Tunturibacter gelidoferens: one gene and its partner. The protein of the gene in region 2 interacts with the protein of the main gene of each other region in a pairwise test. Links are inferred from orthologs where the notes say so. Each region holds a gene or a part of one and is shown on either strand. Other genes may lie near its edges. The genes, in order: dnaE and dnaX.

Region 1 (12,320 bases), 140 kb from region 2 along the record:
TTCGACTCTGCCTCGTGGTGAGTGAGAGCTACGCTGCGAAGATAGCCGCCGTAGTATTCCCCGTTGATCTTGAAGTGGAAACCAGCTTCGATTTGGTAGGGGGCTCCAGGAGAGGCCGCGTCTTCGTCGGCGGAGAGGACTTGCCAGTGGTTGATCTCGGCCAGGGCGAGCGGCCATTGGGCGGCGAGGCGAAGTTTCTTCTCGCGATTTTTGCGGCGGAGTCTGCGACTGATTGCGTCGATGAAAAAGATGCCAGCCATACTTGGGTAACGATTCTAATACGACAATTTGGGACGCGTTTTCCTACGGCGTCGCGGGTTCTAAACTAGAGAGATGGCAGCAGAGTTTACCCACCTTCATCTTCATACTGACTACTCCCTTCTTGATGGCGCGTGCGACGTCGATAAGCTTGCCGGGCACCTGAGCAAGATTGGTCAGACTGCGGCCGCTATGACCGATCATGGAAATATCTATGGGGCGGTGCACTTCTTCGATGCGATGCAGAAGAAGGGAATCAAGCCAATTCTTGGTTGCGAGCTTTATATCTGTAAGAACGACGATCATCGCGCTGCGCCTGAAGGAGATAAGTATAACCACCTGCTGGTGCTGGTTGAAAATCAGGAAGGCTATCGCAATCTGGTTCGACTGACGAGCGAGGCGGCCCTGCATGGGTTCTATCGAAAGCCTCGCGTGTCAAAGGATTTTCTTGCGAAGCACTCGGAGGGGTTGATCGGATTCTCGGGTTGTCTCGCGGGTGAGGTGAATCAGTTTCTGATGGAGGACAAGTACGACGAGGCTAAGCGTACCGCTGGTTTTTACCAGGATCTCTTTGGGAAGGGCAACTACTTTCTCGAGATTCAGGACCACGGACTCGCACCGGATAAGGGCGTATGCGATGCATTGTTCAAGATGGAGCGCGAGCTTGATATCCCTCTGATCGCGACCAATGACAGTCACTATGTTGCCGCTGATGATTCGCGGGCTCACGAGATTTTGTTGTGCGTGCAGACGGCGGGCAGCATGAACGACCCAAAGCGATTCAAGTTCGATACGCAGGAGTTTTATATCAAGAGCGCGGAGGAGATGCTTCGCACCTTCTCTCAGAATCCCGAGGTGTGCACTCGAACGATGCAGTTTGTCGAGCGCTGCAACGTGAAGATGATGAAGGTCGACAACCCGTTTCCGGACTTCATTGTGCCGGAGGGAGAGACGCTTGACACCTACTTTGAGCAGATATGCCGCAAGGGCCTGGAGATGCGACTGGAGACCGCGGTTGCTCATCTGCGTTCTCGCGGGTTGTTGAAGAAAACGATTCCTGAATATCATGAGCGTCTGGATCGCGAGCTAAACATCATCAAACAGATGAAGTTTCCTGGCTATTTCATGATTGTCTGGGACTTTATCCGATACGCGCGTGAGCAGAAAATTCCGGTGGGGCCTGGGCGTGGATCGGCTGCCGGTTCTCTGGTGGCTTACGTGATGCAGATCACCGATATTGATCCGCTGCAGAATGAACTGCTGTTTGAACGGTTTTTGAATCCGGAGCGCGTGTCGATGCCCGATATCGATATCGACTTCTGTATGAACCGGCGCGGCGAGGTGATCGAGTACGTCAATCGTAAGTACGGTCGGGATCAGGTCGCGCAGATTATTACGTTCAACACCATGGCAGCGAAGGCTGCGATCAAAGACGTTGGCCGGGCGCTCGATATGCCGTATGGCGAGGTCGACCGGATTGCGAAGATGATTCCTTCTACGATTGGGATCACGATCGATCAGGCACTGAAGGATTCGCCGACCTTGGCTGGGGCGTATGAGGGCGATCCAAAGATCAAGGAGTTGATCGATGCTGCGCTGCGGCTGGAGGGACTGGTTCGCGGTGCGGGCGTACACGCAGCAGGCGTTGTGATTGCGCCGAAGCCGCTGACAGAGCTGGTTCCGGTGACCCGTGCGAAGAACGACGATATCGTCACAGCTTATGACATGAAGGCCGTCGAGAAGATGGGACTTCTCAAGATGGACTTTCTTGGCCTGACGACGCTGACTGTTATTGATGACGCACTGAAGCTGATTAAGTCGACGACGGGGACGGATGTCGATATGTCGACGATTCCGCTCGATGATGCGACTACGTATGAGCAGGTCTATCACAAGGCGTTGACCTCCGGGGTGTTTCAGTTTGAGTCGGGCGGGATGCGTGATGTGTTGCGGCGTTATAAGCCGAATACTGTTGAGGATCTGACGGCGTTGAACGCGTTGTATCGTCCGGGGCCGATTCAGGGTGGAATGATTGATGATTTCATCGAGCGCAAGTGGGGACGGCGCGCGGTGAGCTATGAGCTGCCTGAGCTTGAGATGATTCTGCGCGAGACGCTGGGTGTGATCGTGTACCAGGAGCAGGTGATGCAGATTTCAAACGTGCTGGCTGGGTACTCGCTGGGCGACTCGGACCTGCTGCGTCGAGCGATGGGTAAGAAAGATCCTGCGGAGATGGCGAAACAGCGCGATCGCTTTATGAGTGGCGCTGCTGCGAATAAACATCCAAAGGATACGGCGGGGAAGATCTTCGACCTGATGGCGCAGTTTGCAGGGTATGGGTTCAATAAGTCTCACTCGGCTGCGTATGCGCTGCTGGCGTATCACACGGCGTGGCTGAAGACTCACTACCCGGTGGAGTTTATGGCGGCGCTGCTGACGAGCGAAACGTCAAAGCCGGAGAATGTGGTCAAGTACATCTCAGAGTGCCGCGAGATGAATATTTCGGTGGTGCCGCCAAATGTGCAGGTATCAGATGCGAACTTCACGCCGATCAACGGGGCGATCGGGTTTGGATTGGCAGCGATCAAAAACGTGGGTCATAACGCGATTGAGTCGATCATCGCGGCGCGGACAGCCCTACAGGCTACGGGAAAGAAGGGGTTCTCCAGCCTTTGGGAGTTCTGCGAGAAGGTCGATCTGCGACTGTTGAATAAACGCGTGTTGGAGTCGTTGATCAAAGCGGGCGCGATGGATGCCTTTGGCGGTAGGGCGGCGCTGTGCGCTGCTCTTGATAAGGCAATGGAGCGAGCGCAGAAGTCTCAGCGCGATGAGGCGGCGGGGCAGCACGGACTGTTTGGGATCTTCGATGCAGATATCCATTCTCCTTCTTCGAATAACGGAGAGGAGGCGCTGCCCAGCGTGGCTGAGTGGGACGAACACACTCGACTGCAGAACGAAAAAGAGGTGTTGGGATTCTTTGTGTCGGGGCACCCGATGGACAAGTACCGGGAGAAACTTCGAAACATGAAGGTCGTCGATACAGTGACAGCCTGCGAGATGAAGCCTGAGCCGCAGGTATTTCGACGCGGACGAAATGAAGAGCCTCAGAATGAAATATCCATCGCGGGCGTTATTACAAGCTTAAAGGTCGCGAAGTCCAAGCGCTCGGGGGAGATGTATGCGCAGGCTTCGCTCGAAGACACCGTGGGCAAGATCGAGTTGATCGCGTTTCCGCAGTCGTACGAGAAGCTCGCGGAGAAGTTGAAGATTGATGTTCCCGTGGTGGTCCGGGGGGTACTGCGTGGGGAAGAAGATTCGGCGCCGAAGCTGGCGATCTCGAGTATTCAGGCGCTGGAGGACGTGAAGATCAAGCTGCCGGATTCGCTGCGAATCAAGGTGCCCCTGCATAATCCGGACGCGGCGTTGCTTGAGAAGCTGCATGCCATCCTAATAGGCGCTCCCGGGAAAGGAAAGCTGCTGCTCGATCTCGAAGAGCCGGGGGAGTTTTGTGCGGTGCTGGAACCTCACAACTGTCTGGTAGCTGCAGATCGGCTTTTCATCGATCAGGTGGAGGAACTGGTTGGCCGAGGAGGGGTTCGGATCATCGACTAGCCCTCGATGCCATACAATCGTTATAGAAATTAGCGAAGCATACCTAGACAATGGCAGAACACGAAACCGGAAGAACAGCGCATTCCCAGGCAGTATCCGCACCGACTCCCGAAGCGTGGATTAAGACGGAGTTGGCGCGGCACCCCCAACGTCCCTACCCGATGGATTTCATTGCAGGATTGTTCACCGATTTCAGCGAGATCCACGGCGATCGGGCCTTTGGCGACGATGCCGCGATGAGCTGTGGCATGGCGCTATTTCATGGCGAACCGGTGCTGGTGGTGGGGAACCTGAAGGGGCGGACGCTGAAGGAGCGGGTGGCGCGAAAGTTTGGAAGCCCCGATCCTGAAGGATATCGTAAGGCTCTACGGGCGATGAAGATCGCCGAGAAGTTTGGGCGTCCTGTCTTTACGTTCCTCGATCTGGCAGGGGCGAATCCTGGCATCGGAGCCGAAGAGCGCGGGCAGGGGGAGGCAATCGCACGGAATCTATTAGAGATGTCTCGGCTGCGGGTACCGACCATCGCCACCATTACCGGCGAGGGCGGTTCTGGGGGTGCGCTGGCACTGGCGGTTGCCGATCGTGTGCTAATGCTCGAAAACGCAATTTACTCGGTGATCTCCCCTGAAGGATGTGCGTCGATCATGTGGAAGGACGCCAGCAAGAAGCAGCAAGCTGCAGCGGCTTTGAAGTACACAGCCGTGGACGTCAAATTACTTGGTTGTGTCGATGAGGTGTTGCCTGAGCCGTGGGGTGGGACGCAAAACAATCCGGAAGAGGCCATGGTGCTCGTCGACGAAAGACTGCGGAACAATCTCGCAGATCTTCGCGCCTTGCCGCTCGAGTTGCTGCTGGAGCAGCGCTACACCAAGTTTCGTAATATTGCCCAGTTTTATACCACCGCTTAACGGTACGACCGTTTCTGGAGTAGCCAGCGTTGCAAGCCTTCAATTCGACACACTCAGGCCGCTCTGAGCGCACCTTGCAACTGGCGCTCTTCGTAACATCTGCGACCTGGTTCGTCGCTTCGGATGTCCTGGCGGGACGCTCAGCGCGTGGTCTTTCGGAGCGATTTGGCCTTGACGCAGAGAGACCCTTGCTTGCCGCGCTATTTCTTCTTTTCTTGCTGGCTGTGGGGTTTTCGATCCTCCAGGCAATTGCGCATCGACACTCAACCCTTCGCGAGGTTTTGGGCCTCCCGAAGCGGCCGACATCGGTGCGGGAATGGACCCTTGGGGCGGCTGTTGGCTGGGGTTGCGTGGTGCTGGCCGTCCTCCCGATGACGCTTACCGGAAAGTTGGATGTCCAACTATGGATGCAACCGCGGGCGATCTGGCTGTTGCTTTTGAATCTTCTGACTCTCGGGATCGCGGCGCTTGCGGAAGAGGTCGCGTTTCGCGGCTACCCTTTCCGGCGTCTGATTGAAGCGATTGGGCCGGTCGCGGCGACCATTGGAATGTCTATCCTCTTTGGGCTTGGACACGCACTGAATCCGGGGGCAACGTGGACTGGCGTTTTTGTGACGATGCTGGCTGGTCTGCTGTTCTCGGTGGCGTGGTTGAGAACGCATGGGCTGTGGCTATCCTGGGGACTTCACTTTGCCTGGAATGCCAGCATTGGGGTTCTGTTTGGCCTTCCAATCAGCGGAATCAGTGACTTCGCCAGCGTGGTGCAGACGCGGGCCTTCGGACCCCTCTGGCTGACTGGAGGGAGCTACGGACCTGAGGGGGCGGCCTTCACGGTGGTAGTTTTGCTGATTGGGGTCGGGGTTCTGATACCCATTACCCGTGACTATGCGTGGAATTACACCCATAAACCGATCGTCGCGGGTGGCTATGCCATTGAAGTTCAGCCGCCGCCAGCGCATGTGGCGATGGAACAGGAAGCGAAATCGGCGCCTGCGTCCTCTCTTGTCCAGATTCTTCCTGTGACCCCTCAGACGCGTTCGGTTGGCGAGGAACCGAAGCTCTGATGGCGTCAGACTAAGCCGCTTTTGTTCTAATTTTTGAGACACAAAGGCCGGTTCTATGTGGTCTGATCAAAATTCGTGAACCGGCTCTTGTCAAAGGGGAAGAGAAGGCGCAAGCTGGTGTGTATCTGAGGTGCTTCCCATGGCACTTTTCGAATACAGATCGGCTCTCCTCCTGGGTACTCTGGCGTTGTCGCTAGGGACGGCTCCTTGTCAGGTCTTTGTGGTTGGGGAAGGCACTGCGACTGCTGATATCTCCACGGATTTCTCCCCTACGCATGTCTCGCTTCCAGATACTCCAATGACGGAGCGTGGACGTCGAGAACTGGTTCGAAATCTTGAGGCGGAGCAAGGCTTTGCTCATCGTGCGTTGCCGGTGAGTGCGAGTGTGACGCTCCGAGCGAACGGACCGATTAGTCCCGGCGGGGCGGAGTACAGAAAGTTGATCTATCAAAAGGGGGAGGCTGCGGCACTCGGGGATCGCGTCATCATTACATCGATGGAGATCAAGCCCGATCGGATTGTACTGGATCTCAACGGCGGTCCATATCTAAAGCATCGCTTTCTAAGTCACATTCAGATCAACGATGCACCCGTCGCACAAACGAACGCGGAGCGGGCTAGCGGCTCGCGAATTACGCTGATCTTCGAGGGGCATGTTCCGGAGATCTCCGCGCCAGAGGTAAAGGCTCTGCTGGAGCCGGTGATCGATTTTGGAGTGAAGACCTCCGAACAGGCGTACGCGGATACGCTGCCACCCGTGTTGAAGGAAGCAATCGCTGCACATGAGGTTTTAGTAGGAATGAACCATCGAATGGTGCTGGCTGCGCTGGGCGCACCGGAAAACAAGATGCGTGACCAGCCGAGCGGGGATGCTAGCGGCGGCCGATATGAAGAGTGGATCTATGGGCATGTTCCGCAGACCATCCGGTTTGTTCGGTTTGTAGGGGACAGGGTGACGGTCGTGGAGATTGCTGCGCTGGGTAAGCCGATAGATATTCATGACAAAGATGAGATGGGCGGCTATAACTCCACTGCGCCGACGCGTGAGGTTGCGATGGGAGACAAGCCCGCTGATGGAACTGAGAAGACGAATGGGCCTCCAACATTGCTAAAGCCTGGAGAGGCAGTATCCGCCGGTCGTTCCGACAATAAGGTTCAATTTCCCGACGATAACAAGGGGGGAGCGTCTGCTCCCGCATCTCCCACGCCGCCTCCGTCGAACAACCTTGCGTTGGCCCAGTAGCCACGGTAAGGCCGTCGTCGTGTAGACTTGTAGGAGAGCTTCAATCGCAGTTCTTCTCCTCCGATTCCCGCCGTGGTTCGTCCCGGACAATCTTTACGAGAAGCACCGGATGATGAGATTCTGCTTGCCTGCAAGGGTGGCAGCCGATCGAGCCATCCAATGCGTGGGCCGAGATATTCGTAACGTTCGTATTAGGGAGAGCAAGCATTATGGCGAAGATTGCCAAGACCGGCGACCGTAAGAAGGTCATGGATACTAACAAGAGCACGGATTGTCCGAAGTGCTCCAAACCAACTCGCATTGTGAAGCGCGTGAAGGATCGCGAGCGCGGTACCCCCGGCGGAGTGTATATCTCCTGCTCAGCGTGCGATTTCTTCGAGAAACTTTAAGCGAGCGATTCCACGCAAAATCACAGGATAAGGAGCCCTACGTGGGCTCTTTGTCGTGTGTGGGCCTGCATTTTTGCAGTGTCTTCCCAAGAGCTAAGTTTCGTAGCGGACTATGCACCAAAGTTGTACAGATAATTTACAGGCGAGGACTTGACGATCGTTGCTTGAGACGGGCAGACTCGACGCTGGAAAGTAGGAACCCCGTTTTATGATGACCAGCAGCTCTGCACTGACCTCCTCTGCTTTTGCGCCTCTCCCGCACTTCAATCGCCCAACATTTCTGATGTGTCCACCTGAGTTTTATGACGTGAACTACGTCATCAACCCGTGGATGGCGGGGAATCTGCACCAGCCGTCGCGGGATACTGCGTTTATGCAGTGGAAGAATCTCTATCGGCAGTTGCAGAGGGTGGCGGATGTTCGGCTGTTGCATGCTCGGGAAGGCTCGCCGGATATGGTGTTTGTGGCGCATGCGGCGGCGGTTCAGCATGGAGTGGCGGCGGTATCGAGTTTCGCACATCCGCAGCGGCAGACGGAGGAGGGGCATCTGCGAAAGTGGTTGCAGGAAGCAGGTTTTCTGCTGTGGGAGACGCCGCGGGAGACTTCGTTCGAGGGTGAGGGGGATGCGCTTTTCGATGCGAATGGCGGGCATCTGTGGGCTGCGCATGGGGTTCGAACCTGCCGATATAGCCATAAGCATGTAGCAGATGCCTGGCATACGCGCGTAACTTCGCTGCATCTGGTGGATCCGCGGTTTTATCATCTGGATCTTTGTTTTGCGCCACTTAGCGGGGGCTATCTGGTTTACTTTCCCGGGGCGTTCGATGCGGCTTCGCTGGCAAAGATTCATGCGGCGTATGGGGCGGATAAGCGGATTATTGTCAGCGAGTTAGAGGCTACACAATTTGGATGCAATGTGATCAATGTCGGCCGGGATATTTTGATGGGGGCGGTGGAGACGGACCTGGCTAAACGGTTGATGGAGAGCGGGTTCGATGTGACTGAGATGCCATTGGGCGAGTTTCAGCGCGGGGGCGGGTCGGCGAAGTCGCTGGCACTGCGGTTGAGTGATTCGGCGTTGGCTTTGGGGGAGGTTCGGACCGAATCGGCGATCTGATTTCTACGGTAGGCGCGAATTTTTCCTGAGTGTGGTGGAGGGGCGTTTTTGCTGGGGGTTTTCCAGAAAAACGCCTTTTTCATGTGGTGTTTTGGTGGTGAAGTTGTGGTGTTTTGCGTGGTGGATGTGGTGTTTTAGCAGCGCTCTTTTTGGCTGCTAAAAATACGCCAACTTTTTAGACTTTTTTTTCGGGCGCCCCACCCAGCCACCTAACCGAACCCGTTCCTCGATTGAGGTTCTACATCTCACCCTTCGCAAGGGCGCGAAGGATGGGGCACCCGATCGTTTTGGGTGTGTCAGATTTTAGGTGGGCACCGCTTGTGTTGGGGTGGCGTCCGAACAGGATGCCTATTTACTGTTTGTTTTCGCCTGAATCTTCTCCATCGCGAGCTTCTCTGCAGTCGTCAGTGCATCGGCCGCCGGCACTTTCACATCCGGTTCCACGCCGGTCCCCTCCCAGTTTGTTCTCGTCGCTGGATCGAGCGACTTGGCAAACGGCACACCAATGGTGAAGTAGTCGGCAACCGTGTGCCCGATACCGGGTGCGCTCCGCCGCCGGTCGTCTCGCCAACAATCGTTGCGCGCTTTTAGTTCTTCAGATCAAATGCAAACTCGTCGGCTCCTGAGAATGTTCGCTTCGACGTCAGCACAAACACGGGCTGCCTGGTCAGCCTCGGTCCCGGCAGGTATGACAGGGTCCAGTTCTGCGTGGTCGAGTCCTCCTTGCGGTTGTATATGTCGATCAGGTGCGTCGGCTTATCGAACAGGTAGCTCGCAATCAGCGTGACCATCGCCGGTTGGCCGCCGCCGTTCTGCCGTAGATCGAAGATGATCGCATCCGTATGCGCTACAAAGCCCATGGCCTCGAAGGATGGGGCACCCGATTGTTATGGGTGAGTCAGAGTTTGGAGGGGCAGCCGGGCTTTAGCTCGTTCTGGATCTGCTCATGGGTCTGCTCATGGATTTGCGGTGTCGGAGTGTGGTGATTGCTCCGAGGATTCCGGTTGCCATCAGGGCCAAGGAGGAGGGTTCGGGAACGGTTGAGTTGGTGAGAGGTTCGATGGTGAGGGTACCGGGGTAAGGTGGGAGAAATGGGACGTCGATCTTGTACACGCCGTTGAAGGTTCCGGTGAGAAAGGTAGGAGCGTCAACGGGACCGGTCAAGAGAGCGGTTGTGAAGTAGATCTGCGTGAAAGCCCTTGCCGGGGGGATAGGGCCGCCCACGTAAAAGGCGTACCCGATTAACGTTTCGGTGGGCGATAGCTCGCCGATCTGGACGAGGTAGTCAACGGAGCCGGACTGGCCGAGAAAGAGGCCGCTCACGAAGGGCAGGTAGGGTTGAGGGGAGGCGGGGAGGTCGATGGTGAGGACGCCTGGGTGGCCGTCGGAGATGTGGGGGAAGTCGAAGGAGAGCTGGTCGATGGTGTCGGCGTGAGCGGTTAGGGGGATGGACAAGGCAGAGGCAAGGAGGGCAAGAGCGAAGAGAGTTTTGCGCATAAGTGGATCCCTTCTCGAATTTAAGTGAGATAAGGGTGCGCCTTGGTTTGGGGGGCGTCAAGTGAATTCCTGGCGTTGGAGGGTCGCTTCAGGTCAGTGCGCGGCTCTCGTTCTAGACCCTCACGTCGATTGAGGTTCTACACCCCACCCTTCGCAAGCGCGCGAAGGATGGGGCACCCGATTGTTATGGGTGAGTCAAATTCTGGATGGCTTCGGCGATCTCGTCGAGAATTGCCTGGGCGGCGGCGGCGGGGGCTGTGGCCTGGGTGATGGGGCGGCCTACGACCAGCATGGAGGCTCCGTCGGCGATGGCCTGGGCGGGAGTGGCGATGCGCTTCTGATCGCCGATGGCGGTGCCGGTGGGGCGGATCCCGGGGATGACGAGGAGTGTGTCGGGGCCGGTGGCTGCGCGGACGGCGGCGACCTCTTCAGCGGAGCAGACGACGCCATCTATGCCGGATTGCGTTGCGAGCTTTGCGAGGCGGAGCACCTGGTCGGCTGGAGAGGCGGTGATGCCTGTGCCTGCCAGTTGTGCGGCGTCCATGCTGGTGAGGACTGTGACGGCGAGGAGGCGGGGGGAGCCGGGGGCGCAGGCGGCTTCGGCTGCGGCGACCATCATGGCGGCTCCTCCGCTGGCGTGGAGGGTGAGGAGGCTTGCTCCTGCCTGTGTAGCGGAGCGGACGGCGCCGGCGACGGTGTTGGGAATGTCGTGGAGTTTGAGGTCGAGGAAGACGTTGAAGCCACGGTCTCGGAGTTGGTAGATGATGGTGTTGCCGGCGGCGTAGTAGAGTTCCATGCCGACTTTGAACCATTGGCAGGTCTGGCCGAGAGTGTCGACTAGTCTGAGGGCTTGCTCGGCGTCGGGATAGTCAAGGGCTACGGCAAGGCGAGCTTTGGGACCGGGCATGAGGTGAGTGTAACTTTTTGCTTCGTTGGATGCGTGGAGAAAGTTAAGAGCAGACGATTTGTGCGGGCTCTGGGTTGGATGCGCGGGTTTGATTTAAGAAGACCGTCCGCGCGGGGCGCGAATGATCACATCTGTACACGAGAGGCATTTGGGGCGCATTCGTGATGACTTCAAGAGAGCGCAGGATCTCCTTTGCTTCATCACGAGATCGACACACTGACCAAATCATCGATCCGACAATTCCGGCGTTATCCTCTTCGTGTGGAAAAGTTGCTTAGGCTGTCTGACTGGTCATGCCTAAATATCTAGTAGCCGGTACAGGAAAAAATAATCAACTGTCCTGGTGTGGTCTTACCTTGAAATGTGGCGGTGGTTGTCGTGAAGCCGGTTTCTATCCATGCCGAAGTACCCGTGGAAATACTAATCGGCTGCGGGCAGACCCACCCATGAGGGGCTTTAACATTCCCGCCCATTGTTACCGTTACGCTACAGGTGCCAGTAGCACCTGAGACAAATTGCCCTGCAGTAGAGCCACCGATGGCGCTTGTGGCTCCGCATCCGGCTATAGTGAAGGTTGATCCGCCAGATACGACGGCTGGAACACTTAGTACTTTGTTGCAGTCGATCGTCGCAGCCACGGTGCTTGTGTCGGACTGATTCGCTGCAGTCTTCTTCTCTGTATAGAAGTCAATGGATGAACTGTAGGCTGTATTGTCGCAGTTTCTGCCGATGAACTTGGCGTGGGTGTAACCCGACAAATCTGGTGTAGTGACTGACATCAAATCGCTGGACCGCAGGTACATTCCGGTTCCGGCCTGAGAGGTAGCGGTGTCCCTAACGTGAACGCCGCCTCCAGGCAGGAAATCGTAATAGCCTTGAACCGCTGTAGGGCTCTCAGCGTGGTACGCGTAGTTCCTGCCACCGTCAACTACAGACTTCTCAGAACTCGTGTCGTGAATCAGGGTTACTCTGGACCCAGAGGGCCCGCTTAGCGATAAGGGGGGGCCTCCTATAATCCTTCCATCTCCAGACGAGGAATAAATATAGGTGCAATCGCACCCAAAGGCGTCTACGGCTTCCGTGATTAAAATTCCAGATGTCACACTGATGTATGCGTCAAGAGGAGCCGTCTTATGATTGCCAAAGAAGCTAGGCGTATCAAGCGATAGGTTGCCTCCTCTCACAACCAGCGGATAGGTTGGCCACGGGATTGCCCCTGGATCTTCAAAGTGGGTGGAGTCCATTTTTATCTGGCCACCAGCGACAACTAATTGCGTATTGTCGAAGGAGCACGAACCACATTTAAGATTGAGACCGGGCCCTGA
Region 2 (11,173 bases):
TTGAGGTGGGGTTACGGCGATCTTTTTTGACAAAGCTTAGGTGCTCTTTGCGGGAAGCGCGTACGGGGCTTCGGGGATGATGACCCAGGCTGCGATGTAGGCGATGGCGCCGACGCCGGTGAGGACGATCATGAGCGCGGTGAGGACGCGGACGAGGTTGAGGTCCCAGCCGTAGTGGAGGGCGAAGCCGGCGCAGACGCCAGCGATCATGCGGTTGTGGCGCGGGCGCGTGAGTTGCGTGCCGGACGGGTAGTGACCCGTCGGGGGAGGAGCGATAGAGGCGGCTGGAGCTCCGCAGGCTGGACAGAAGCGGGAGGAAGGATCGACTTGATTGCCACAATGACTGCAGAACATAAGTGTCTCCGAGAGCTTCTATTTTGCCATACGCTCTCGAGATTGAGTACGCAGAGATAGAGCTGCGGGTTCAGTGTTGTCCGGCGGCGGCTTGGTTTGCGGGTGGCGATGGGCTAACGGTTGAGTCGCTGGGAGAAGAAGTCGGCCATGTAGCCGTAAGCTTCTTTGGTCTCGGGAAGGCTGATGTCGTTCCAGAAGGCGTGGGGGAGGGCCTCGAAGACGATGAGGCGGGCGTCGTCTCCACTGCGAAGGAAGGCGCGGTGGAGGATGCCGGTGCCACTAAGTAGGATGTCGCGGCCGCTGGTGATGAAGAGTGTTGGAGGCATGCCGTGGAGGTCGGCGTAGAGGGGCGAGAGGACGGGGTCTTTGGGATCGGTGGTGCCAGTGTACTCGGTGCTGCGTGGCTGGGTGCCGGCAACGGGGAGACTGCCGGTTAGACCGCGGAGGGCGTACATGGACCAGGAGTCGCCGTTCTGGCTGAAGTCGCCCATGCCAGAGAAGATGCCGAGCGCGGCGGGGAGAGGCAGGTTGAGCTGCTTAAGGCGAACGGCTACTTCGGCGGTGAGGATGGCTCCGGCAGAGGTTCCGTAGAGGGCGATGTGGGCAGGTTTGTATGTCTTGAGGAGCTCGCGGTAGACGGCGATGGTGTCATCGACGGCGGCGGGAAAGGGGTGCTCGGGCGCGAGGCGGTATAGGACAGAGACGACGCGGGTGTGGGTGAGGTTGGCGATGGGGATGGACTCGGTGAAGGAGCCGGAGTCGGAGTTGAAGCCGCCGCCGTGGACGTTGATGAGGACGTGGTCGGGGTGTTTGTCTTCGAGGGGAAGGATGTTGCGGACGGGGACGTTGGCGATGGTGAGGGATTCGATGTTGACGGGGTAGGCTTTGCGGGAGGCTTCGCCGGCGCGTGTCTGCCAGGCGTCGGTGGTGGTGCGGCGCTCGGCCAGGGTCTGGTGTTCGGCGTCGGCGGGGCGGCGGAGGGAAGTTTGGGCCTCGGAGCTGATGGTGGTGGGGACCGGGATGACGCGGGTGATGTGGGCGGTGCCGTTGGCGTCGAGGACGCTGGAGTTGGTTTGGGGGGGCTGCTGGGCGGATAGAGTGCTGGCGAGCGCGAGGAGGACTGCGAGAAGGAATTGAGAGCGCATAAGTTTGATTCAGGCTAGCAGGATTTGAGGGGAGGAGCGTTAGGTTCGGCGTGCGACAACTTACGCCGGTTATCCGATCGAACTTTGCTTGCGCTTGACGGTTGTTTTCGCCGCGCATGCGCTGACGGACGGCCCACTACACGTGTGTCGGTCCTAAGAGGGAATGAAGAAATGACAACGGCAAAGGCTTGGAGAAGATGGGTTGAAAAGGGAGGACAGGTCGTGGCAGGTCAGGGTTCTTCGGGATCCTTCGCTGCGCTCAGGATGACGGCGAAGGGACCGGTTTTGGGAAGGACACCTCCTGGCGAGCGTGCTGCTACGCCATCCGTTGGTGCGTGCTACCTACCCGTTTATGTCTGGTACACACCCCATTATTTGCCGGTGTATGGGGTCTTGAGGTAGCGGTGGGCTGCGTCGGACTGGGATTGGTCGCCACCTCCGGCTGAGGCTAGTTCGTACTGTTTGGTGGCTTCGTCGCGTTTGTGGAGGAGATCGAACATCTCGCCGGCGTTAAGTTGGGCGCGGTGGCGGATCCAGTCGCTGCAGGTGGGTTGTGCAGCTGCCAGGATGTAGTTTTGGGCGGCCAGGGCGATCTGGATCTGGCCGCGCTGGGTGTCGGCGAGGCCGAAGTAGGTCATATGGAGGCGTGGCCCGATGAAGTAGCCGGGCTTTTTGGCATCGGTGAGGATGGAGTTGTAGAGGGCGATGGCTCCGGGGCCGTTGCCGGAGTCTTTGGTGAGGTTGGCGACCTCGAGGCGGAAGAGAAAGTCGCGGGGATACTGGTCGGCGAGGCCTTTCTGAACGACGATAGCTTCGGCGTAGCGGGCGTCGTGGCGGAGGAAGAGAGAGAGGGCGGTGCGGGACTCGATAGGCGTAACGATGCCGTGTGCGGCAGACTCGCGGAGAAGTTCGAGGCCTTTTTCTTTGTTGCCGCCAACACCGGCGATTCCTACGAGCATGCGTACGAGGCGCGGGAGGCTGGCGACGGCGAACTGCTGGATGCCCATGGCCATCTTGGCGTCGGCGTAGTTGGGGTCGATCTTGAGAGTGGCTTCGCTGTCGTTGCGTGAGGCTAGCCCCTGGCGGGCTGCGGCCACGTAGCTGTGATCGCAGAGGGTGATGAAGGCGGCGTGCATGCCTCGGGCGTAGCCTCGGGCGAAATAGGCGTTTGCGTCGTTGGGATTGGCTTTGATCTGACGGTCGGCGAGGGCGACGGCGGAGTTGGTGAGGGACTCGATGCGGTCGCGAATGGGTTGTGGGACGGGGACGTTGCGTTTGGAGGTAAGAAAGGAGTCGTGGGCGTAGTAGGTGGTATCGAGAAGGTCCTGGCGGTAGAGTTCGCGGAAGACGATGGTGAGGAGAACGTTGCCTATGGCGATGACACTTTGCGGGTTGGTTCGTTGGACGGCCTCGAAGCGGGTGAGAGCGCCCTCATAGTCGAGGTCGTAGAAGTGTTCGAAGGCGTCGCGGACCTCGGGGGTGAGGTTGACGGGGTCAGTGTGTAAAGCGGCGTTATAGGACTGCGAGTAGGCCGGAACTGCCAACGTAAGGGCAAGAACGAGGCTGAGTATTTTTACGCTGAGTTTTATGGCTCTTCTCCGGGCCTGGGGGTTCGAAGCGCTGATGGGAGTCGATACTTCCTGTACAGAATGAGATGTAGAAAATACTTCTCTGGTAGCGTACACGGAATTGGACGCACGTCACTGCAGACTGTACCCTTTGGGCACGGAACTGACCGGATGCTGCGGTATCTTTCTTTAAAAGTGAAACGGACTTTATGACACGGGTTGAGTTGCTTCAGTTACTGATCGGGCAGGCGCGAACCAACGGGTTCGAGTTTCGTAGATGGTATGTGGGGAAGCTTGGGCTGCCGTGGCAGAGCGCCCGTCATGCGGTGGAGATGCTGGCGGCCGAACGTCGTTACTATGCGCTACTGTTCTCGCATGAGTTCGCGTCGACTTTTTGGAAGCCCGGGGAGTTGATGACCTTTCAGGTTCCGATGCAGTCGTTTACCCGCAAGATGAAGGATGGGTCGATCGGGACTGTGCAGCGCAAAGGATATACCCGACGGAGCGCGCGTGAAGATGCCTGGCTGTATCACCTGAAGGAGATGGCTGCGGCCGAGGAGCCGCTTCGGTATATGCGGCGGTATCTGCGTGTCGAGGACGATCTGGAGGAAGAGACGGCTGAGGCTGCGGTAGGCGGGTTCGAAGAGTAGGCCGCCGGTTCGATCGGGGTCTTCCAAAGGAGCGTTTCAGGCGCTCAGTTGGCCGCTCGCTCGACGGGCATCAGGCTGTGGGCTTTACGGATGGCGAGAATCTGCTTGAGGTGATGCTCGCCGTGAATGAGCTGGAATTTTCGCCACTGATTTACGTCGAGCGGGCCGAGGATCGCGTGGCTCGCGAATTTGCATTTGGTCCCGAACAGTTCTTCCGCTTCGGCGCAGAGCAGATCGAGGTGAGCCAGGTGTTCGGCTGCGGCGGTGGTGAGCTCTTCGCCACAGAGTGGGTGCTCGGTTGGAGCCGGCGTAACCATAGGCGGGGATTTGCGTCCGTGTGGGAAGTAGCCGAGACGGATGAGGGTGTACTGGCCCAGGTGCTGCGGGATGCTGGGTTTTGCGCGGGTGGGAGCTCGCTTGGTGAGTCGGGCATTCAGAGCCAGCTCGGTGCCGGAGTAGCTGAGCAGGAGATGCTCCATAATTTGCTGGATGGTCCACTTCTGTGGGCGCGAGGGTGGTCGGAGCTGTGTCTGGGCGGCGTCGAGTCCGTTGAGGGAGAAGGCGATCTCGCGCTGAAGGCGGTGGAGGGTGGAGTTCATAAGGCAGGATCACGTTACACCGGTTGCAGGCGCGGCGGCTAGTGTTCTCTGCCGGGTGCGAACGGGCAAGGCTCTACGGATGGAAGACTACTTTAGTTGATCCAACGCCTTGTGAGCCTCTTTAGCTTTTTCGCCATCGGGGTCCAATTTTAGGTATGTCTGGAACTCGGCGATCGCCTCGTCTTTCTTTTTCATCTTTTGTGCGATCTCAGCGAGGGCGTAGTGAGCGGCGGAATAATCGGGCTGAGTTTTGACGGCATCCTGGGCGCGAAGATAGGCGCCCGGAAGATTATCGTCGCGCATGTAGAACTTCGCGACCTTCAGATCTTCATCCACTCGTTCGTCATCGGTCTGAACGCGCTTGACCTTGGGGAGCTTGCGATGCACGGAACTGCCTTCGGTGCCCGGCTTGGGCATGTCTGTGTCTGGAACAGCGTCGGAGTCTGCGCTGCCGGAGCTGGAACTGCTGCTGGAGTCGTCGCCTGGGAGCCTGGAAGCTGGGGTTGTGGGAAATGGATGCTCCTCTGCAGCGGAGGAGGGTGCCGTGGTGGAGCTGGGGGCGTCGGGCGGAGGAGTTGCGGGCTTTGCCGGAGTGCCGGGGAACGGAAACTGCTCAGCGGCTGAAGGCTTCTTTGTCTGTGGAGGCGGGGGGCATGGCGCGGCCGGCTGAGATGTGTTCTGGCCGGGAGCCGGGCATGGCGCGGGTGGATTTTGCGCAGGTGCGGTCTGTGCGTGGCAGGCTGCGGAGACCAGGAACGCAGCTAGCAATGCGCGAATTTTAGAGCCGACTGCCATAAGGGTTCAGAGTTCTCGTTCGATACTTTGACGGTGTTGCGAGGCGGTTTGTTATAGTCAGCTCACCTTGGCTGTTTCCCTGCCACTATTTTATTTGATGGAACTTCTTTGACTATGGTTGATGGGCTGATTATCCGTTCTTCGTCGATTCATGCGGCGGGCTGCTATACCACTCGGGCGATAAAAAAAGGTAAGAGAGTCTGCGAGTATGACGGGCCGCGGTTTACCAAGGATGAGGCGGACGATAGGTACCAGGACCGCGATATTACTTACCTTTTCAGTTGTGGGGAGAATGGGTTGGTAATCGACGGGTTTGGAACTGCCATGTTTATCAACCACTCCTGCGATCCAAACTGCGAGTCGGAGAATGTCGATGGCCGAGTGTTTGTTGTTGCGATTCGGGATATCGCCGCTGGGGAGGAGCTGACTTATGAGTACAACCTGTATGACAGCGACGATGATGAGCAGAACTGCTACTGTGGCGCGAAGAAGTGCCGGGGTACGATGTTCAGCGAGGCTGAGGTAAAGCGGCGGGCGCGGAAGGCTCGGGCTTTGGCTAAGGCTGGGCGCTAGTTTTGAACTGCAAAAGCTAAAGCGTGCTGCGCGCACGGCGCGATCTGCCATCGAGGCTGACGCGCCTTCGGCGCCATTCGTCTCCGAGGATAACTGGCTTGGCGATGGGCGATACAATAGAGTCTGCGGACCTGTCGCGACGATTGTGACTTCCCTACCTTTTCTATATGGCATATCAGGTACTTGCTAGGAAATACCGGCCCCAGCGTTTCGCAGATGTTGCAGGGCAGGACCACGTGACCGTGACGCTGATGAATGCGCTGACGCAAGGCCGTATCGCGCATGGATATATTTTCAGTGGGCATCGCGGCATTGGAAAGACGACGATTGCGCGCATTCTGGCCATGGCGCTGAACTGCCGGAATGCGATTGGGTCGCCGATGCGGCCCACGGCAGAGCCTTGCGAGGTTTGCGACAGCTGCACGGAGATTAAGGCGGGGAATGCGGTTGATGTGATCGAGATCGATGCGGCGACCAATCGCGGGATCGATGAGATTCGCGAGCTGCGGGATGCGGCGCGGTATCGTCCGGCGCGAGATAAGTACAAGATCTACATCCTGGATGAGGCTCACCAGATTACCGATGCTGCCTTCAATGCATTGTTGAAGACGTTGGAGGAACCGCCGGATCATATTGTCTTCATGATGGCGACGACGCAGCCGGAGGATATTCCGCAGACGGTGCGATCGCGTTGTCAACACTTCAGCTTTCATGCGGTGAAGCTGGTGGACATTCTGGGCGAGCTGCGCGGTATTGCGGAGCGGGAGGGCGTGGATGCGGATGAGGCTGCGCTGAGTCTGCTTGCCGAGGCGGGCGATGGGTCGATGCGCGATGCGCTGTCGATTATGGACCAGGCGATTGCGAGCGCTCCGGTGGAGGATGGTCGAGCGCGGTTGGATGCAGGGCAGATTCGGGAGCTGATGGGGACGGTTCCGAATGCAGTGTTTGAGCGGATCCTTGAGGCGGTGGATGGGAATCGCAGCGCCGAGGTGATTACGGTTGCGAATCAACTGCTGGATGCGGGAAACTCCCCGGCGCAGCTGGCGCGTCAGTTTGTAAGGTATCTGCGGAATACGGTAATTGCGAAGATTGCGGGCATCGGTGTAGATGGGGCTGGGGCGGATGGGGTGGCAGGGGAGTTGCTGCAGATCTCGGCCGATGAACAGCGGCGCGCGGGGCGGTCGGCGGCGTTGTTCAGCGAAGAGGAGTTGACGCGCTTTCTGCAGGTGATGCTGAGGACGTTTGATGAGCTGGGATATCGGCAGGAGCAGCGGTTCCACTTCGAGCTGGGATTGCTGAAGCTTGTGCATCTGCGGCGGTTGCTGCCGATTGAAGAGGTGTTGAGCCAGTTCCCTGTTGGCGGCGGTTCACGGCCAGGGCCTGGAGTAGCGACGGCGAGGCCAGTGAGCACACCCGCTGGGACGCCCCCAAGGAATCCGGTAAGCGGAGCGGCGACGGCGCGTGTGTTAGAGACGAGCGCAACGGTGGCGAGCGCGAGACCAGCTTTTTCTCCCTTTGAAAGGGACCAGAACAGGAACCGGTTTGACGAGCGGGCCGTAGTGGCCTCGCCGGTCGCTGTTGTACCTGTTACTGCTCCTGTTGTGCCGATGGCGGCGCCTACGCCTGTGCCGGTGCCCACGCTGGCTCAGGTAACGACACCTGCGGAGACGGTGCTGACTGACGGCGATGCGATAGGAGCCGCACTCGTGGAGACTGAGGATCGTGCGGAGACAGCAGACGTGCCTTCGCCGTTGATGGAGAAGCCGACTGAAATGTCGGTTGAGAGGGCAGATCCCGTTGAGAGTGCGAGCAGCACTGGTATGCAACTGACTTCGTTACATTCCGCGGAGGAACTGCAGAGGGTGGCCGTAGATGCTTTGTTAGCGGCGAAGAATCTGGCGACGCCGGCTGATGCTCTGGCGGATGCAGAGTGGACAGTGACAGAGGGCGAGATCCGGGTGCAGACGGAGCTCTCGAAGACGATGCTTTCGATGGTGATTAATGCGGAGGCGGAGAAACTGATAAGAGCTGCGTTGCGGGATGCGGGGGTTGGGGCGTTGAAACTGATGTTTCTGCCGGGCGTCAAGAATGCCGCTAACGCAAAAAAGCCGAGAGCAGCGAAGAGCGGAAGCGTCCAGGCGAAGGCGTTGGAGCATCCAATTGTGCAAAGGGCGCAGACGTTGTTCAATGCCGAAGTTCGGAATGTGATCGATCTGCGCGATAACGACTAGCCAGTCATTACAGCACCAAAGGGGGTGAAGATGGACTTTTCTGATCTGGGGAAGATGAAAGAGATGATGGGGCAGGCGAAGCTGATGCAGGAGCAGATGGAGAAGAAGCTCGCTGCAACGGTGGTGGAGGCTTCGAGCGGCGGCGGGGTGGTGACGGTGCGGATGAACGGTAAAAAAGAGATTCTGCGGGTAAAGATTGAGCCAACGGCGATGGGCAGTTCGGCGAGCGATCTTGAGTTGCTTGAAGATTTGATTGCAGCAGCAGTGAACGAAGCAGGGCGGAGGGCAGATGAAGCGATGAAGTCGAGCGTGGCCGGAATGATGGGTGGGTTGGGCTTGCCGGATCTGCCGGGGTTGGGCTAAGTGACTGGTTCTTTCCATGCCACACCGAGTCGTTTTGCGGAGCCGATGTCGCGGCTGATTGAAGAGCTAAGAAAGCTGCCAGGGATTGGTTCCAAGAGTGCGCAGCGGCTGGCGTTTCATGTGCTGCGGTCGTCGGCCGACGATGCCGAGGCGTTGTCAGTAGCAATACGAGAGTTGAAGCTGCACCTGCGGCTCTGCTCGACCTGCAACAACATTACGGACATCGATCCTTGTGGGTATTGCATGAGCCCAGTGCGAAATCAGCGGTTGGTTTGCGTGGTGGAAGAGCCGACCAATATTGCGACGATTGAGAAGACGCGGAGTTATAACGGCGTATATCACGTGCTGCACGGGACGCTCTCTCCGATCGGTGGAGTGGGTCCGGAGCAGTTGCGGATTACGAATCTGCTGACTCGTTTGTCGGATATTGATGAGGTGATTCTGGCGACTTCGCCGACGACGGAGGGAGAGGCGACGGCAGGGTATTTGGCGCTTGAACTTAGGAAAACGAAGGGTGATGTGAAGGTGACGAGGATTGCGACGGGAGTGCCAGCGGGAAGCGATATCGAATATGCCGATGAGGTGACGATGACACGGGCGATGGAAGGGCGGCGCGAGTTTTAACCCGGGTGTAGCAGCTTTCCTTGCCGCTGATTCGTCTTATCGTTGCAAGAGTTGCAATTTCGAGGAGACGTATGGGGTTTGATGAGACGTATTCGCGTAGGCGGTTTCTGCGGCAGAGTTTTGCGTTCAGTGCGTTGGCCGGACTTGGTGGTTTGCCGGCGCTGGGTGCTGCGAAGCATGGTGGGCCGGGTGGTGGGTCACGGTTGTTGATGGTGGGGGATTGGGGGTATGAGGACTTTGAGGCGCAGAGCCGTGTGGCGAAGTCGATGCAGGCGTATGTGCGCGAGCAGAGGTTCAAGACCGAGGGGCTCCTGATGCTGGGTGATAACTGGTATGGGCCGCTGCCGGGCGGGGCGAAAGATGTGCGGTGGAAGACACAGTTCGAAGAGATGTATCCGTCGAGCGTGTTCGATTGTCCGGCCTATGCGATTCCTGGCAACCATGACTACCAGACGATGCCGATGAGCAAGGTTGTGGCGGAGCTAGAGTACGCGAAGGCGGGCGGGACGCGGTGGACGATGCCTTCGCTCTGGTATAGCTTCGAGTTCCCGGTGAAGAAGCCGTTGATGACGGTGATTGCACTCGATAGCAATATGCCTCACGCAGATGGAAGGCCGAAGAAGGGTGCGGACTTCACGCTGACTCCGGAGCAGCAGGCGGAGCAGTTGGTTTGGCTGGAGGCGGAGTTGGAGAAGCCTCGGAGTACTCCGTTTCTGGTCGTAATGGGGCATCATCCGATCTTTTCGAATGGGCCGCATGGGGATCATAAGGTGCTGGTGCGGGACTGGGAGCCTCTGCTGCGGAAGCATAAGGCTCATATGTACCTGGCGGGGCATGACCACGATATGCAGCACCTGGAGTTTGAGGGACATCCTACTTCGTTTGTCTTGTCGGGTGGCGGTGGGGCGGATCTTTATCCGCTCGTTATTGATGAGGCTCAGCGTGGGCCCTATGCGCAGCGGGTTTATGGGTTCAGCGATCTGGAGGTGACGCCGGAGACGCTTACGCTACGGCATCTCGATGAGAAGGGGCGGGTGATTCATTCGTTTACGAAGAAGGTGGATGGGACGGTTACGAATATCGCTTAAGTACTGCTCGGCGCTTCGCGTGTCTGTCATTGTGGCGAAAGATGTGTCCTGCCGGACGGGCTCCCTGCGCGGGAGGCGGTCACTTCGTGACGTGTGTACCGGTCTTGATGGGTCAGGTGTGTGTGGGTCCTTCCTTTGGTCGGATGAAAAATTCTTATTCGGCTTTGGGTTGCGCGCGGAGGTTGCCGCCGGTCATTTGGTTGGGTTGGTCTACGTTTAGCAAGGACAGGATGGTGGGGGAGATGTCGCGGAGGCTGCCGCCTTCGCGGAGGATGGGGGTGTTGCCGGCGTCGGTGATGTAGAGGAAGGGTACGGGGTTGGTGGTGTGTGCGGTGTGGGGGCCTCCGGTGGCGGGGTCGATGAGCATCTCGGCGTTGCCGTGGTCGGCGGTGACGAGTAACGCGCCACCTCTCTGCTTTACTGCGCTATAGATACGGCCTAGTTGAGTGTCTACGGTCTCGACGGCGCGGATGGTGGGTTCCATCATGCCGGAGTGGCCGACCATGTCGGCGTTGGCGAAGTTGACGATGATGACGTCGAAGGCAGTGTCGTTGACGGCTTTGATGACGGCGTCGGCGATGCCCGCGGCGGACATCTCGGGGGCGAGGTCGTAGGTGGCTACTTTTTGTGAGGGGACCAGTGCGCGGTCTTCGCCGGGGAAGGGTTTTTCGATGCCGCCGTTGAAGAAGTAGGTGACGTGGGCGTACTTTTCCGTCTCGGCGACGCGGAGGTTGCGGAGGTTGGCCTGGGACATAAGGTTGGCGAGGAGGTTGTCCATCGACTCGGCGGGGATGATGATGGGGAGTTTGAAGTTTTTGTCGTACTGAGTCATGCAGACGTAGTGAAGGTTGGAGGGGATGAGGTCGAGGGGGATCTCGGCGTCGAGTTCGGCGGCTTTGGGGAGTTGGTGACCCTGGCTTCCGATGGGGTCTGCCGTTAGACCGGACTTTCTGGTGAGGACGCGGGTGATCTGGCGGACGCGGTCGGCGCGATAGTTGAAGTTGACGATGACGTCTTCGTCGCGAATGAGGCCGACGGGGGTGTCGTCGGTCGGGTTCATGCAGGTAAAGGGTGGAATGAACTCGTCGGTGATGCCGTTGTTGTAGAGTTCGCGGATACGTGCGGTGGGGCCGTTGTAGCGGCCGCCTTCGGGATGGCCGGTGACCAGGGCGTCGAAAGCTTG

Evidence for each region.
Region 1: the proteins of dnaX (region 2) and dnaE interact in binary tests that used the Escherichia coli proteins (3 or more experiments, as listed by UniProt). The link is inferred for Tunturibacter gelidoferens from one-to-one orthologs.

What each region holds. Positions count from the first base shown.
Region 1 is NZ_CP132938.1:3,679,962-3,692,281, reverse strand. What follows is about bases 1-4,070. They hold dnaE (DNA polymerase III subunit alpha), read left to right. Parts: upstream 1-333; coding sequence 334-3,870; downstream 3,871-4,070. Other genes in these bases: RBB81_RS16150 (acetyl-CoA carboxylase carboxyltransferase subunit alpha), read left to right, coding at 3,921-4,070; RBB81_RS16160 (hypothetical protein), read right to left, coding at 1-260. In the rest of the region: more of RBB81_RS16150, read left to right, coding at 4,071-4,778; RBB81_RS16145 (CPBP family intramembrane glutamic endopeptidase), read left to right, coding at 4,967-5,842; RBB81_RS16140 (hypothetical protein), read left to right, coding at 5,982-7,085; RBB81_RS16135 (hypothetical protein), read left to right, coding at 7,295-7,474; RBB81_RS16130 (dimethylarginine dimethylaminohydrolase family protein), read left to right, coding at 7,683-8,591; RBB81_RS16125 (S41 family peptidase), read right to left, coding at 9,179-9,451; RBB81_RS16120 (PEP-CTERM sorting domain-containing protein), read right to left, coding at 9,516-10,088; pyrF (orotidine-5'-phosphate decarboxylase), read right to left, coding at 10,273-10,995; RBB81_RS16110 (hypothetical protein), read right to left, coding at 11,301-12,320. UniProt on the Escherichia coli protein: DNA polymerase III is a complex, multichain enzyme responsible for most of the replicative synthesis in bacteria. This DNA polymerase also exhibits 3' to 5' exonuclease activity. The alpha chain is the DNA polymerase catalytic subunit.
Region 2 is NZ_CP132938.1:3,819,131-3,830,303, forward strand. The notes cover bases 5,461-8,383. They hold dnaX (DNA polymerase III subunit gamma/tau), read left to right. Parts: upstream 5,461-5,851; coding sequence 5,852-7,915; downstream 7,916-8,383. Other genes in these bases: RBB81_RS16745 (SET domain-containing protein), read left to right, coding at 5,461-5,684; RBB81_RS16755 (YbaB/EbfC family nucleoid-associated protein), read left to right, coding at 7,946-8,278; recR (recombination mediator RecR), read left to right, coding at 8,324-8,383. In the rest of the region: lysA (diaminopimelate decarboxylase), read right to left, coding at 1-33; RBB81_RS16715 (PspC domain-containing protein), read right to left, coding at 37-354; RBB81_RS16720 (alpha/beta hydrolase), read right to left, coding at 468-1,499; RBB81_RS16725 (hypothetical protein), read right to left, coding at 1,871-3,043; RBB81_RS16730 (hypothetical protein), read left to right, coding at 3,277-3,717; RBB81_RS16735 (DinB family protein), read right to left, coding at 3,762-4,316; RBB81_RS16740 (hypothetical protein), read right to left, coding at 4,404-5,111; more of RBB81_RS16745, read left to right, coding at 5,226-5,460; more of recR, read left to right, coding at 8,384-8,902; RBB81_RS16765 (metallophosphoesterase), read left to right, coding at 8,974-9,990; gpmI (2,3-bisphosphoglycerate-independent phosphoglycerate mutase), read right to left, coding at 10,145-11,173. UniProt on the Escherichia coli protein: Part of the beta sliding clamp loading complex, which hydrolyzes ATP to load the beta clamp onto primed DNA to form the DNA replication pre-initiation complex.